DNA from 3 places in the Kitasatospora nipponensis genome. Region 1 is predicted to be linked to each of the others. Evidence: riboswitches for the same ligand, from Rfam matches in the RefSeq annotation. Region 1 holds a riboswitch; each other region holds the start of a gene.

The links. A riboswitch is a leader RNA that binds a small molecule or an ion and turns the genes downstream of it on or off. The one in region 1 is predicted to bind cobalamin.
Region 2: linked by a shared signal. The riboswitch ahead of ABD323_RS21440 (cobalamin biosynthesis protein) and the one ahead of metE (5-methyltetrahydropteroyltriglutamate--homocysteine S-methyltransferase) in region 1 are both predicted to bind cobalamin.
Region 3: linked by a shared signal. The riboswitch ahead of nicT (Nickel transporter NicT) and the one ahead of metE (5-methyltetrahydropteroyltriglutamate--homocysteine S-methyltransferase) in region 1 are both predicted to bind cobalamin.

The regions. Positions count from the first base shown of each region.
Region 1 is NZ_BAAALF010000024.1:15,192-17,449, forward strand. Features, by position in the region: gene metE (5-methyltetrahydropteroyltriglutamate--homocysteine S-methyltransferase) at 1-1,097, opposite strand, end outside; cobalamin riboswitch at 1,236-1,458, opposite strand; gene ABD323_RS09895 (type 1 glutamine amidotransferase domain-containing protein) at 2,127-2,258, shown strand, end outside.
Region 2 is NZ_BAAALF010000078.1:19,508-21,765, reverse strand. Features, by position in the region: gene ABD323_RS21445 (RNA-guided endonuclease InsQ/TnpB family protein) at 1-912, opposite strand, end outside; cobalamin riboswitch at 1,218-1,354, shown strand; gene ABD323_RS21440 (cobalamin biosynthesis protein) at 1,482-2,258, shown strand, end outside.
Region 3 is NZ_BAAALF010000340.1:2,023-4,280, reverse strand. Features, by position in the region: gene nicT (Nickel transporter NicT) at 75-1,205, opposite strand; cobalamin riboswitch at 1,238-1,450, opposite strand; gene ABD323_RS39695 (class I SAM-dependent methyltransferase) at 1,542-2,213, opposite strand.

The DNA.
Region 1 (2,258 bases):
CAGCGGGCGACCTGCGGGTCGAGGTCGCGCTCGGCGCCGGCGTCGAGCGGGACGTGCAGCAGGGAGCAGGAGGGGGCGACGTCGACGCGGCCGGCCAGGCCCAGCAGGGTGGCCAGGGTGGTGAGGGACTTCTCCAGGTCGTTGATCCAGACGTTGCGGCCCTCGACCACGCCGGCGATCAGCCGCTTGCCGGGCAGGCCGCCGACGGCCGCGAGGTCGAAGAGGTTGGCGGCGCCGGGGCCGGTGAAGTCCAGGCCGACACCGTCGATCGGGGCCTTGGCCAGCACCTTGAGTGCCTCACCGGCCCGGTCGAAGTAGGTGGCGACCAGCAGTTTCGGGCGGTCGGTGAGGGCGCCCAGTTCGCGGTAGAGGCGGGCGGCGGCGTTCAGTTCGGCGGGCGTGCGGTCCTGGACCAGGGCGGGCTCGTCGAGTTGGACCCACTCGGCGCCGGCGGCGCGCAGGTCGGCGAGGAGTTCGGCGTAGACGGGCAGCAGCCGGTCCAGCAGGGTGATCGGCTGGAAGTCGGCGGCGACGTCCGGGGCTGGCTTGGCGAGCAGCAGGTAGGTCAGCGGGCCGACCAGCACCGGACGGGCCCGGTGGCCCAGCGCGAGGGCCTCGCGGAGCTCGCCGACCGCCTTGGCGGAGTTCGCGGCGAAGACCGTCTCGGGTCCCAACTCGGGGACGAGGTAGTGGTAGTTGGTGTCGAACCACTTGGTCATCTCCAGCGGCGCCAGGTCCTGGGTGCCGCGGGCCATCGCGAAGTAGCCGGCCAGCGGGTCGGCCTGGACGGCGGCGCGGTGGCGCGGCGGGATCGCCCCGACGGCGACCGTGGCGTCCAGCATGTGGTCGTAGAGCGAGAAGTCGCCGGTGGGGAGCTCGGTGACACCGGCGTCGGCGAGTTGGCGCCAGGTGGCGCGGCGAAGGCCCTCGGCGGTGGTCCGCAGGTCGGCGGCGCTCACCCTGCCGGCCCAGTAGCCCTCGATCGCCCTCTTCAGTTCACGGTGGGGGCCCTGCCGCGGGTAGCCGTACACGGTCGTCTGCGCGGCGGTGGTCGTCGCGGGGCCGTCGGTCGCACTGGTGGTGGAACTCGTTGACACGGAACTCTCCTTCGCGAGTCGCGTTGCGATCCCGGGAGAGCACGAAGCCGTGAACGTACGACAGCGCGGGCACGGCGCCAGGATGGGCCCGCCCGCTCCGCCGACCCGCCCTCGAGGTCACCGAGATCACCGCGTGCGAGGTGCACGCGGGCAGTGGCAGGTCTTCGGACTCGCGGGCGCGTCCACCTGTGAAGGCGGACCCCTACTGGCCGTCGCTTCCCGGGCCCCTGCTGGGGCCCAGTGCATGTGACGGCGGTCGTTCCCACTCACCGCTGCGGGGCAGTCCCGGATTCCCACCGGGTTCCCTCTTACGACGCACCTGCCTGGCGGACAGGGCGAACCGACTGCGAGTCACAGCCTAGGCCCATCGGGGCCGCGCCGCCGGAAATCGTCCGCATGACGGATGAGAATCGATCAGCATGCGAGCCGCGGTCCACCCGCGACACCGGCCCCCGGGCGCCGGCCGTCCGCACGCGCGCTGCCGCATAGGTGTAGTTGCCGGCCGCCGCGCAGCTGGGGTCCGGGGCGGTACTGGCCCGGGTGCAGACGGCCTGGTCCAGGGCGGCGACCAGGTCGTGACCGCCGAAGGCGTGCGGGTCGTAGCCGGTGATCTCGGCGAGCAGGGCCTCCTTGCCGAGCGAACCGCGCCGTAGACCTCGACGGCGCTCGTGGTGACGCGGCTTCAGCGCAGGTAATCCGACTCGTCCACCTCGCGGTGGACCTACGGTTGCGGGTCAGCGCCGGATTTTAACCGGCTTCCCCTGGCTGCTGAAGGTTTGAAATCGGCTCATCTGACCAGAGTCGGTCGCGAAGCGTCAACGGAGCGGGATACCCGGCCCGCCCGGCGGGATGCCCACGCGGCCCCGCACGATGACATTCCGTCGGCTCCCGGCTTCGCCGGCCGTCGGCGTTTCCCCCGGTGGCCGGAACTTGACCGGGTCTACCGTCGAGGCCATGAGCACGCCGGCGTCCTGGATCCAGGGCGTCGGAGCGTGGAACCAACCACCACCCCCGGAGCGGACCACCACCATGGCCAAGAAGATCCTTTTCGTGATGACCGGCGCCGACCACTGGACGCTGGCCGACGGCACCAAGCACCCGACCGGCTTCTGGGCGGAGGAGGCCCTCGCCCCGTACGAGGCGTTCACGGCGGCGGGCCAC
Region 2 (2,258 bases), on a different contig from region 1:
CATGGTCGTCTTGGCGAGGAACTTCGGACGGAAGTCCTCAACCGCGATCAGGTCATGATCTCGCACGACGGCCTTGGCCCACTTGCGGCCGGTGTCCTGACGCTGCCGGGCGATCTTCTTGTGAGCCTTCGCCGTGCTCCGTTGCGCGCGAAGGTAGCCCTTCGACGCACCCTGACCGCGTCCCGGCTTCCTGCGAGCCATCTGCCGCTGATACCGGGTCAGCTTCACCCGCGCGTCGCGTCCGTGCTCCGGGTGGGGAAGATCATGGGTGTCACTGGTGGTGGTCGCGGTCTCCGTCACTCCCCAGTCGATGCCTATGCAGCGACCGACGGCGGGGAGCGGCTGCGCTTCGACAGGGACGACGAGCGAGGCGTACCAGTGGCCGACGCTGTCGCGGTACACGCGCACGCTGCTCGCGTCGGCGGGCAGGTCGCGGGACCACACCACCATCAGGACGATTCCGCCCGCCAGGTGTAAGCGGCCGTCCTTGATACGGAAGCCGCGCCGGGTGTAGTTCATCGACGGGAGCGCCTCGCGCTTCTTCTTGATCTTCGGCATCCCCGCGCGGCGCTTGATCGGCAGGCGGTCCTTCACATCGTTGAGCGCCTTCGTCCGGGACTTCGCGAAGTCCCGGACGATCTGCTGCTGCGGAACGCTCGCGCCCTCGCGCAACCACGGCATGGCGGCACGGGCCTCGGTCAGCATCCGGTCCAGTTCGGCCGGACCGCACGTCACCTTCTCGCCGCCCTCGGGGCGGGTGCGGTTGGCGACGGAACGCTGACGGGACTTCGCCACACACTCGTTCCACACCCACCGACAGCGGGCCCATTCGGCTTCGAGGCCGGACAAGGCGGTGGACGACACACGAAGCCGATAGGTGTACCGGGCGAATCCGGCATCCCCGCTCTCCATTGACACCCCCGGCGCAACCCACACACCAATCCGACTGACGATCACCATGCCACGCACCACTGACAGCGGACACGGTGATCTGGGCCCCGGGGGGTCACGGATGGTGGACGCCGATCCGCCCGGCGGCGAATCGGCTGCACCTGACCCGCCACGTGGGACATCGGATTCCTCCCCGGCCTGAAGGCCTGGGCATCACCTGGTGACGGTTCGCCACCGGGCCGCCGGTGTGATCCACCACTCCGGGGGCGCGGTTGACTCCCGGTTCCGGGCCGTGATGGGATCCACGGGCCATACGGAGGCACAGAGAGGAAGCCGGTGCGAATCCGGCGCGGTCCCGCCACTGTCACCGGGGAGCACGCTCGACGTCATGGTCACGGCGGTCCGCCACAGGATCGTTGGAAGGCCCGAGGGTGTGTCAGCTACCCGGGGAGCCAGGAGACTCTCGCCCCCGGTTCGTCGATCCAGGGCGCGGACCCTGAGTGAGGACACATCCTGATGCTGCCCGCCCCGCCACGGCCCGGCCCGGCCGCTCCACCCACCCTCCCGCCCGCCGTCCCGCCGGCCGGCTGATGCCGGTGGGTGCGGTGCGGGCAACCCTTCCCTACGCGGTGGGCGCGCTGGCCGGATACGCGGCCGACGCCCGCTTCGGCGACCCCGGGCGCGGGCACCCGGTGGCCGTCTTCGGCCGGGCGGCCGGGCGCCTGGAGCGCGCGCTGTGGCGCGACCACCGGGGCGCCGGGGCGCTGCACACCGCGCTCTGCGTGGGCGCGGTGGCGGCCGGTGCGGTGGGCGTCGAGCGGCTGGCGCTCGCGCGCACCCGTGGCGCGGCCCCTGTCGCCACCGCGGCCCCCGTGGCCACGGCCGCGCTCGCCACCTGGACGGTGCTCGGCGGCACCTCGCTCACCCGCGAGGCGCGCACCATCGGCGCCGCGCTCGCCGCGGACGACCTGGACGCGGCCCGCGAGCGGCTGCCGCACCTGTGCGGGCGCGACCCGAGCGCGCTGGACGGAGCGCAGATCGCCCGCGCGGTGGTCGAGTCGGTGGCCGAGAACACCGCCGACGCCGTCGTCAACGCCCTGGTCTGGGGCGCGCTGGCGGGCCCGCCCGGCCTGCTCGCCTTCCGGGCCGTCAACACGCTGGACGCGATGGTGGGTCACAAGTCCGCGAAGTACCGCCGGTTCGGCTGGGCGGCGGCCCGGCTGGACGACCTGGCCGGCTGGCCCGGTGCCCGGCTGACCGCGCTGCTCACCGTGGCGGCCGCGCCGCCCGCCGGGCGGCGCACCGCCTGGCGCGTCTGGCGCCGCGACGGCTCCGCGCACCCGAGCCCGAACGCCGGGCAGGCCGAG
Region 3 (2,258 bases), on a different contig from region 1:
GGGACTGCAACGGCTGGGACAACCAGAGCTGGACCTGGCACTGACCCGCGTTGCCCGTAGGCCGCCGGCCGGGCTCACCGCCCGGTTCGGCGGCTCCACCTGGCCTCCACCCTGGCGAAGCGCCAGTAGCCCAGCGCGCAGGCCCAGACCGCGACGAAGAGCGCCGTGATCAGGTAGCCCGCGCTGTTCAGGCTGATGGAGGAGATCCAGCCGGTCACCGGGTCGGTCAGGTCGAGCTGCTCGTGCAGCACCGAGACCAGCTCGACCGTGCCGATCAGGAACGCCACCGCGATGGAGAGGCCGGTGATGGTGAGGTTGTAGAAGACCTTGCGCACCGGGTTGGCGAAGGCCCACTGGTACGCGAAGTTCATGAAGGTGCCGTCGAGGGTGTCGAAGAGGCTCATCCCGGAGGCGAAGAGCAGCGGCAGGCAGAGGATCGCGTACCACGGCAGGCCGGCGGAGGCGCCGGAGCCGGCCATGACCATCAGGGTGACCTCGGTGGCGGTGTCGAAGCCGATCCCGAAGAGCAGGCCGATCGGGTACATCTGGCCGGGCCGGGTGATGGACTTGGTCAGCCGGCCCAGCACGCGGTTCATCAGGCCCCGGCCGTCCAGGTGCTTCTCCAGCTCGTGCTCGTCGAACTGACCGCCCTTCATCGCCGTGAAGACCCGGTAGATCCCGGCCAGCGAGACCAGGTTGAGCGCGGCGATCAGGTAGAGGAACCCGCCGGAGACGCTGGTGCTGACCACGCCCAGCAGCTTGTGCGCCCCCGAGTCGTCGTCGGTGAGCGTGCCCACCACGTGGGCGCCCGCGGCGACCAGGCCGGCCAGCACGACCACGATGGTGGAGTGGCCGAGCGCGAACCAGAAGCCCACCGAGACCGGCCGCTTGCCGTCGGCCATCAGCTTGCGGGTGGTGTTGTCGATGGCCGCGATGTGGTCGGCGTCGAAGGCGTGCCGCATGCCCAGCGTGTAGGCGGTGACCCCGAGGCCGACGCCGAAGACCTGGGTGCCGATCGTGTAGTGGTGCGGCGCCACCACCGCCAGCAGGATCCCGAAGGCGACCACGTGCATGGCGGCGATCACCGCGAGCAGGCCGCCGGTCCGTATCCAGTCCTTGCGCTGCCAGCGGAAGACCGCCGGCACCTGGGTCGATGCGGCGTCGGTCGTCGACGCCGCGGCGGCGGCGGTTTCGGGCAGAGTCATGTCGGGGGCAGCCTCTCCAGCACCTCGTGGATGGGTAACGCGGTGCCGTGGCCGGTCTCCTGGCTGACAGGTCCGACGCTCCCTCCGCCCGGCCTTCCCGGCCGCTTGCGCGCCCAGTGACCGCCGCCGGAGTGCGGCGGGTACGGCGGGGGAACTCCCTGATCACAGTGGCGAGGGCCGCTCCGGTCTGGGACCCCTGAAGGTCCGTCACCGAATTCCCGAACACCACGGCGGACAACACCGTAGGCGGCGACGGTCCTGATCAGCAAGCTCGCGCCGCGGCCGGCGAGCCGGCGGGCCGCACCACCACGGCCCGCCGCAGCGGTTGCCGAGCGATCACAGATGGGCGATCAGGGCGTAGCGCTCGTCCTGCACCGGGTGCCCCCAGAGGGCGGGCTCCTGGTCGAGCCGCTCGATCCGCACGGTGGCGGCCAGCGGCTCCACGGCCTGCGCCAGCGTCCGCGCGCCGACCCCGCCGGCGAACGGCAACGCGCCGGCACCGGGCACGTACGGCGCGGGGTCGGCGCTCTGCCGCCAACGCCCCTCGACCAGCACCAGGCGGCCGCCCGGGCGCAGTCGCTCGGCCCAGGCGCGCAGCGCGGCGTGCGGGTCGGGCAGCGTCCAGAGCAGGTGGCGCACCAGCACCACGTCGAAGGCCCGGTGCGCGGTGGGCGGCGCGGCGGCGTCGCCCACCAGGAAGGTGCCGGGCAGGCCGGCCGCGGTGAACTTGGCGCGGGCCCGGTCGATCATCGCGGCGGCGCAGTCCACCCCGGTGACCCGGTGACCGTCGGCGGCGGCCAGCAGGGCGAGGGAGCCGGTGCCGCAGCCCGCGTCCAGCACGTCGGCGGGCCCGGCGGGCAGCCAGCCGGCCAGCCGCGCGGCCCAGGCGGCCCGGGTGGCGGCGGCGCGCAGGCCGTGGTCGGGCTCGTCGTCGAAGGCGGGGGCGGCGGCGTTCCAGTAGGTGGCGACGGCGGTGGCCAGCGGCTCGGTTCCGGGGGTCTGCGTCATCTCCCGATCCTGGCAGCCGGCACTGACACCGGGACCGGCCGTGGC